Regions from separate parts of the Streptomyces krungchingensis genome, predicted to be linked through region 2. Evidence: riboswitches for the same ligand, from Rfam matches in the RefSeq annotation. Region 2 holds a riboswitch; the other holds the start of a gene.
The links. A riboswitch is a leader RNA that binds a small molecule or an ion and turns the genes downstream of it on or off. The one in region 2 is predicted to bind thiamine pyrophosphate.

Region 1 (3,535 bases), 2.3 Mb from region 2:
CAGCGGGGGCCGAAGTCCAGCAGCCGCCCGGCCGCCCGGCGCATGCCCGCCTCGTCGTCCACGGTCACTCCCGTGAGTTCGGCGACCTCGTCGAGATTGGGCGTCACCACCGTCGCCACCGGCAGCAGCCGGCCGCGCACCGCGTCCAGCGCGTCGTCGGCCAGCAGCCGGTCCCCGTGCTTGGAGACGCTCACCGGATCGACGACGACGGGCGCGGGCACGTCCGCCAGCAGTTCGGCCACCGCCGTGACCAGGCCGGGCGACGCCAGCATCCCCGTCTTCACGGCCTGTACGCCGATGTCGTCGACGACACTGCGGTACTGGGCGCGCACCGCCTCCACGGGCAGTTCCCAAGCACCCTGCACACCCACCGAGTTCTGCGCCGTGACCGCGGTGAGCACGCTCATGCCGTGCGCGCCGAGCGCCAGCATCGTCTTCAGGTCGGCCTGGATTCCGGCGCCACCGCCGGAGTCGGAACCGGCGATCGTCAGGACCAGGGGTGGCCGGGGCATGGGGTGCTCCTCTCAGCGGTGCTGCGTGCGGACGGCGGGCAGGGCCGTCAGCGGACGGGAACGGCGGTGCGGCCCCGCGACCGCAGCGGGGCGTACACGGCGAGCGCGACGAGGAACGCCACGTAGTAGGAGAGGTCGGCGCCGTGCAGCGCTTCGGCGACCGGACCCACGTACAGGCCGGTGTCCATGAACGGGACGGCCGCGGCGAACGCGGCGACGAACGCCAGCAGCGCGGGCCGGGCCGGCTGCGGCAGCGACGCCTCGGCGGTGACGTCGAACGCGGCACCCCCGCGGGCGCGGGCTCGCGCGACCCAGTCCACGACGACGATCGCGACGAACCCGGGGATCCAGTAGCCGACGAACAGCAGCACGTTCTGGAACCGCGTGGTGGTGTCGGCCGCGTGCATCCACAGCACCAGCGGGAAGCCGAGCACGGCGGCGAGCGCGGCGGCCACCGGGCGGGGCACACGCACCCCCACGGTCTGCAGTGCCAGCGAACCGCTGTAGTCGTTCATCGCGTTGCTGCACACCGCCGCCAGCGCCACCGCCAGCAGTCCGAACGCACCGGCGGCCCCGCCGCCCAGCAACTCGTCGACGCCCGCGGCCGTCTGGTCCGTGAGCACGGACGCGCCCCACAGTCCGAGGGCCTGCACGGCCACGAACGACACCACGAGACCGAGCAGCGTGCACCAGAACATGCGCGTACGGGAGGTGCCCCGCGGCAGATACCGGCTGAAGTCCGTCGCGTACGGAGCCCAGGACAGGGCGAGGCTCAGCGCGATGGTGCTGGTCAGCACGAACGCGCCCGCACGGTCGGCGCCCGCCGCCGCACCCGTCGAGGCGGGGTGGACACCGTCCAGCATCCGCCAGGCGATGACCGCGAACGAGGCGGCGAGCACGAAGGTCATGACGATCTGGAGGCGGTGGATCGCCTCGTACCCCAGGACGCCCAGTGCGCCCTGCGCGGCCATCATGACCAGCACTCCGATCCAGAACGGCCAGCCGCACAGCCGGGCCAGCGCGTCCCCGCCGAACAGCCCGATCAGCGCGTCCCAGGCCACCGACGACACCCACTGCAGGATGCCGGGCAACGCCACGGCACGGCCGAAGGCCAGCCGGGCCAGGGGGAGTTGGCCGGTCCCGGTGAGGCCGCCCCAGGTGCTCAGATACGCGGTGGGCAGGGCGCCGAGCACGGTGCCGAGGACGACCGCGGCGAGTGCGGTGCCGAAGTCCAGGCCGAGCGCGACGCCGATGGTCCCGGTGAACACACCCGTCATGGTCAGATTGGGGGCGAACCACACCGTGAACAGCCGTCCGGCCCCGCCGTAGCGGTTCCCCTCCGGGACCGGCTCGATTCCGTGTCCCTCGACCCTCAGGTCCCCGGGAGCGGCCGGCATCCTGCCGTCGAAGACGGCCGGCCGGCCATCGGCGGGCAGCCCGCCGGAAACATGCGCCAATGGCATGAAGACATCCCTCCGCCAGTACGAACTGGTTCAGGTTCGACGGGTGTGATCTCAGCCCTCGATCGGGGCACCCCGTGTCCGGTACGACGCACACCCTAACGGACGCCGCGACCGGCGGGTGAGCCCAGGTGTTAGCCCGTATGTCCGACGCGGGGGCGACGCCGCACACGTCCCGGCGGACACTGGGGGCAACCGTATGGCGGGCCGGCCCGCAGCCCTGTCATCCCCGGACGCGCTGAGGAGTCACGGCATGCCGCTTCTTCACTCGGGCGACCTGGGCATCCACTACCAGGTCGTCGGGGAGGGCGACCCGCTCGTCCTGGTCCACGGCTCCTGGAACGACCACACGTCGTGGCGGGCGGCCATCGACGCCGACGCCCGCGCGTCGTTCCGGGTGATCACCTACGACCGGCGGGGCCACGGCCGCAGCGAGGCGGCACCGGGCCAGGGCACCAGGCGGGAGGACGAGGACGACCTCGCGGCCGTGATCGAGCAGGTGGCGGGGGAGTCCGCGCACGTGGCGGGCAATTCGTTCGGGGCCTCGATCACGCTGGGCCTGGCCACACGGAGCCCCGGGCTGTTCCGGAGCGTCACCGCCCACGAACCCCCGCTGTTCGCGATCGTCGCCGACGACCAGGACGCCATGGCGGAACTCCGCCCGACCCAGGACTCCGTCGACGCGACCCTCGACCATCTCCGCAACGGCGAGTACGAGCAGGCCGCCTGGCTGTTCGTGGAGGAGGTCGCTCTGGGGCCGGGCATGTGGGACCGGCTGCCGGCCGAAGTGCGCGAGACGTTCGTGCACAACGCGCCCACCTGGTTGGACGAACAGTCCGACGCCGGCTGGGCGACCCTGGACCTCGACGGCCTCGCCCGCTGCTCCGTACCGCTCCTGCTGAGCCGGGGTTCCGAGAGCCCGGCCTGGACGGCGAAGGTCCTCGACCGGCTGGCGGCGGCCGCGCCACAGGCTTGCTACCAGGTCATCGAAGGGGCGGGGCACATCCCCCACATCACCCACCCGGAGCAGTACGTCGACGCGCTCACCCGCTTCATCTCCCGGCTGCCGGCCCCGGGCGGACGAGCGGAAGGAGGCAGCACGCCGTGACCGTCATCTCCCTGAGGTCCGCGCGGCTGCGCGACGGACTCACCCTCCCGTACGCCGAGGCCGGGTACCCCGGGGGCACACCGGTCGTCCTCGTCCACGGGCTGGCCGACTCCTGGTGGTCCTTCGAGCCGCTGCTGCGGCGTCTGCCGGCGTCCCTGCACGGCTACGCGCCCACCCAGCGCGGCCACGGCGACGCCGACCGCCCTGCCACCGGGTACGCGCCCGAGGACTTCGCCGCCGACCTCGTGGCCTTCCTCGACGCCGCGGACATTCCGCGCGCCGTCCTCGTCGGCGCCGACGGCGGCGGCGTGCCGGCCCGGATCGTCGCGGGCAGCCACCCCGACCGGATCTCCGGGCTGGTGCTGCTCGGTGTGCCGGCGACGCTCGCGGACAAACCGGCGGTCGACGCGATGCGGGAGACCGTGCGGGGGCTGTCGGATCCGGTGCCACGTGAT
Region 2 (3,535 bases):
CGGTGAGGACCTCGACGCGGTCTCCCTCGGTCAGTGGCGTGACCGGCCACTGCGTGCGCGGGACGACCGTTTCGTTGAGCGCGGCCGCCACCCCGGAGGGGGCGGCGGTGAGCGTGGCGACGAGCGCGTCGAGAGCGGTCCCCGCGGCGATGTGCCGCCGCTCGCCGTTGACGAAGATGTTCATGCGGGCTGCTCCGTGAGGGCGGCGGCGAAGCGCCGCGGGGTGAAGGGGCGTGCCGCGTCGGGAAGTTCGCCCGTGGTCAGGACGTGCGCCATGGCGTCACCGGTGACCGGGGTGAGCAGCACGCCGTTGCGGTAGTGGCCGGTGGCCAGCAGGAGGCCGTCCAGCCCGGTCGGGCCGATCAGCGGCGCGTTGTCCGGCGAGCCGGGGCGCAGCCCGGCGCGCGTCTCGGTGAGCGGCAGTTCGGTGATGCCGGGCACCAGCTCGTGCGCGTCGCGCAACAGCTCGTAGACACCGCCCGCGGTCACCGTCGTGTCCCAGCCCAGCTCCTCACTGGTCGCGCCCACGACGAGCTCGCCGCTCTCCCGCGGCACCAGATAGACCTGGCTGCCCCGGACGACCGCACGGACCGTGCGGCTCAGGAACGGCGCGTACCGCTTCGGCACCGTCAGCCGCAGCACCTGCCCCTTCACGGGGCGCACCGGCGGCAGCACATCGTCGGGTACGCCCGCCAGGCGCCCGCTCAGGCTCCCCGCGGCGAGCACCACCTGGCCCGCGGACAGTTCGCTGCCGTCCGTGGTCACGGCCCCCACGGCCCTGCCGCCCTCGACCCGCAGGCGCTCCGCCCACGTGCGGTGGAACACCACGTCGGCCCGCTCGCAGGCCGTGACCAGGGCGCCGGCGAGCCGGCGGGGGTCGATCTGGTGGTCGCCGTCGACCCGCAGGCCGCCGCGCACGCCGGGCGCGAGCATCGGCTCCAGACGGCGGCACTCACGGCCGCTCAGCCACTCCGACTCCAGCCCCGACCGGCGTTGCAGGGCGTGCAGTTCGCGCAGATGGGCACGGTCGTCGGCGTCCAGGGCGACGGCCAGCGTGCCGCACCGGCGGTACCCCAGCTCCTGGCCGGTCGCCTCGGTGAGTTCGGCGGCGAAGTCCGGATAGCGGCGTGCCGAGGCCAGGTTGAGGCCCAGCAGGGTCTGTTCGCCGTAGTGCAGTTCGGTGACGGCGGCGAGCATCCCGGCCGCGACCTGAGCGGCCCCGCCGCCGGGCTCGGGGTCCACGATCGCGGTGGCCATCCCGCGTTGCGCGGCCCGCCAGGCCGTGACCAGGCCGATGATCCCGCCCCCGATGACGAGGACGTCGGGCGTTCGTGACGACATGGGCGTCCAGCCCCTCCCTTCGCCGGCATGACCCGGATCAGGTTCGTACGGTCGGAGGCCGCCCAGCCTCCCTCTCAGCCCGGTGCGTCCGGGCTCCCGCGAGTGCTTTACGTTGGCCACCCTAGCCCGCCGTCACATGTCTCAGTAAGGGAGCCTCCGCCCATGGCCCGATCGCTCGACGGCGTCGTCCTCGCCCCTGTCGCCGACCAGGCGCCCGGCCAGGTGGGCACCCGGACCCGGTTCGTCTACCACGAGAGGAACGGGGAGATCTGGGCCGAGTACGAGGGCGGCGACGTGGTACGCGGCCGCCTCGTGGGTACCCGTGAAGGTGACCGCCTCGACTTCCGGTACGTGCAGCTGGGGCGTGCCGGCGACACCTCGTCGGGCCACTGCGTCTCCCGCGTGGTGGAGCTGCCCGACGGGCGGCTGCGCCTGGAGGAGACCTGGGAGTGGGAATCGCGGGCGGGCAGCGGGACGAGCACGGTGGAGGAGGTCGCCCGGGTGGAGCATTCGCCGGCGGCGGACGAGCAGGTGTGGAACAGCTCACTGAGCACGTCCGCTGACTGACGAATTGTCAGGTGTCTATGGTGATCAGGTGAGCGAGCAGACGCAGGCGCAGGAGCGCACGAAGCGGCGGGTCGTCGTCGTGGGCGCGGGCATGGCCGGTGTCCAGACCGCGGTCGCCCTGCGCGAACAGGGCTTCACCGGCACCGTCACCCTCATCGGCGCGGAGCCCCATCAGCCGTACGACCGGCCGCCGCTGTCCAAGGCCGTGCTGCTCGGCAAGTCCGAGGGTTCGGCCTTCGACGTCGACTTCGAGGCGCTGGACATCGACCTCCGGCTCGGCTGCGAGGCGCTCGGCGTCCGCCCGGCCGACCATGAGCTGGACACCGAGGCGGGGCCGGTCCGGTACGACGTGCTGGTCATCGCGACCGGCGCCGAACCGATCCGGTTGCCCGGCGCCGAAGGGGTGCCCGGCGTCCATCTGCTGCGCACCCTCGACGACGCGGAACGGCTGCGTCCCGTCCTCGCCCGGCAGCACGACATCGTGGTCGTCGGGGCCGGCTGGATCGGCGCCGAGTTCGCCACGGCGGCACGCGAGGCCGGCTGCACGGTGACGGTCGTCGAGGCCGCCGACCGCCCCCTCGCCGGGGCGCTGCCCGCCGAGGTGGCCGCGCCGATGGCCGCCTGGTACGCGGACAGCGGAGCCGAGCTGCGTACCCACGCGCGCGTGGAGCGTGTCGAGCCCGGTGCCGTGGTGCTGGACGACGGCTCCCGGGTGCCCGCGGACGCCGTGGTCGTCGGAGTCGGCGCCCGTCCGGCCACCGCGTGGCTGGCCGGCTCCGGCATCGAGCTGGGCGCCCATCGCGAGATCGTGGCCGACGACCACCTGCGCACCTCCCTGCCGGACGTCTACGCGGTCGGCGACTGCGCCTCCTTCCCGTCGGGCCGGTACGAGGACCGCCTCCTGGTCCACCACTGGGACAACGCCCTCCAGGGCCCGCGCACGGTCGCCGCGAACATCATCGGCGAGGCCCCCGCCGCTTATGACCCGGTCCCGTACTTCTGGTCCGAGCAGTTCGGCCGCTTCGTCCAGTACGTCGGGCACCACGCCCCCGACGACACGACCGTCTGGCGCGGCGACCCGTCCGGCGCCGCGTGGACGGTCTGCTGGCTCCGCGACACCCGCCTGGTGGCCCTCCTGGCGGTGGGCCGCCCGAGGGATCTCGCCCAGGGCCGCAGGCTGATCGAGGCGGGCGCCGAGATGAGTCCGGAGCTCCTGGCGGATCCGGCGAGGCCCCTGAAGTCGGCGACCGTCTAGCCGGGCGGCCGCACCGGGGGCCGGCGGAAGCACTGGGGCGGAGGCGCCGCGGCGAGGCACCGGGGCGGAGGTCCTGGGGCACGGCGGCCGCGCTTCGGCCTTCCGGCGGAGTGGCCGGACGCAGGGCGACACCCGGCGCGCGGCGGGTCCCCGGGGGTGCCGCGGGCTTGGGAGCCCGGGGCGCAACGGCGTGCGCGGAGCCCCGACGGAGCCGGACGCGGCGCGCGCCCGGACGGTGGCCCGGGTACCGAGTGTCAGTCCGGGATGGCAGGCTTGTCCCGTGACCGAGATTGACGCAAAGATCGATGCTCTCGTCCCCGCCTGGCTCACCCTCCCCGACATCGCCGAACAGCTCGGCGTCGAGGTGACCCG

Region 1: linked by a shared signal. The riboswitch ahead of ACSYGO_RS04950 (purine-cytosine permease family protein) and the one ahead of thiO (glycine oxidase ThiO) in region 2 are both predicted to bind thiamine pyrophosphate.

What each region holds. Positions count from the first base shown of each region.
Region 1 covers NZ_JBPUKY010000001.1:1,070,969-1,074,503, reverse strand. Annotated here, with positions in the region: gene thiD (bifunctional hydroxymethylpyrimidine kinase/phosphomethylpyrimidine kinase) at 1-512, opposite strand, end outside; gene ACSYGO_RS04950 (purine-cytosine permease family protein) at 560-1,975, opposite strand; TPP riboswitch at 1,966-2,060, opposite strand; gene ACSYGO_RS04945 (alpha/beta fold hydrolase) at 2,226-3,080, shown strand; gene ACSYGO_RS04940 (alpha/beta fold hydrolase) at 3,077-3,535, shown strand, end outside.
Region 2 covers NZ_JBPUKY010000001.1:3,378,496-3,382,030, reverse strand. Annotated here, with positions in the region: gene thiS (sulfur carrier protein ThiS) at 1-184, opposite strand, end outside; gene thiO (glycine oxidase ThiO) at 181-1,341, opposite strand; TPP riboswitch at 1,339-1,451, opposite strand; gene ACSYGO_RS15055 (hypothetical protein) at 1,504-1,908, shown strand; gene ACSYGO_RS15050 (NAD(P)/FAD-dependent oxidoreductase) at 1,937-3,163, shown strand; gene ACSYGO_RS15045 (Rv2175c family DNA-binding protein) at 3,444-3,535, shown strand, end outside.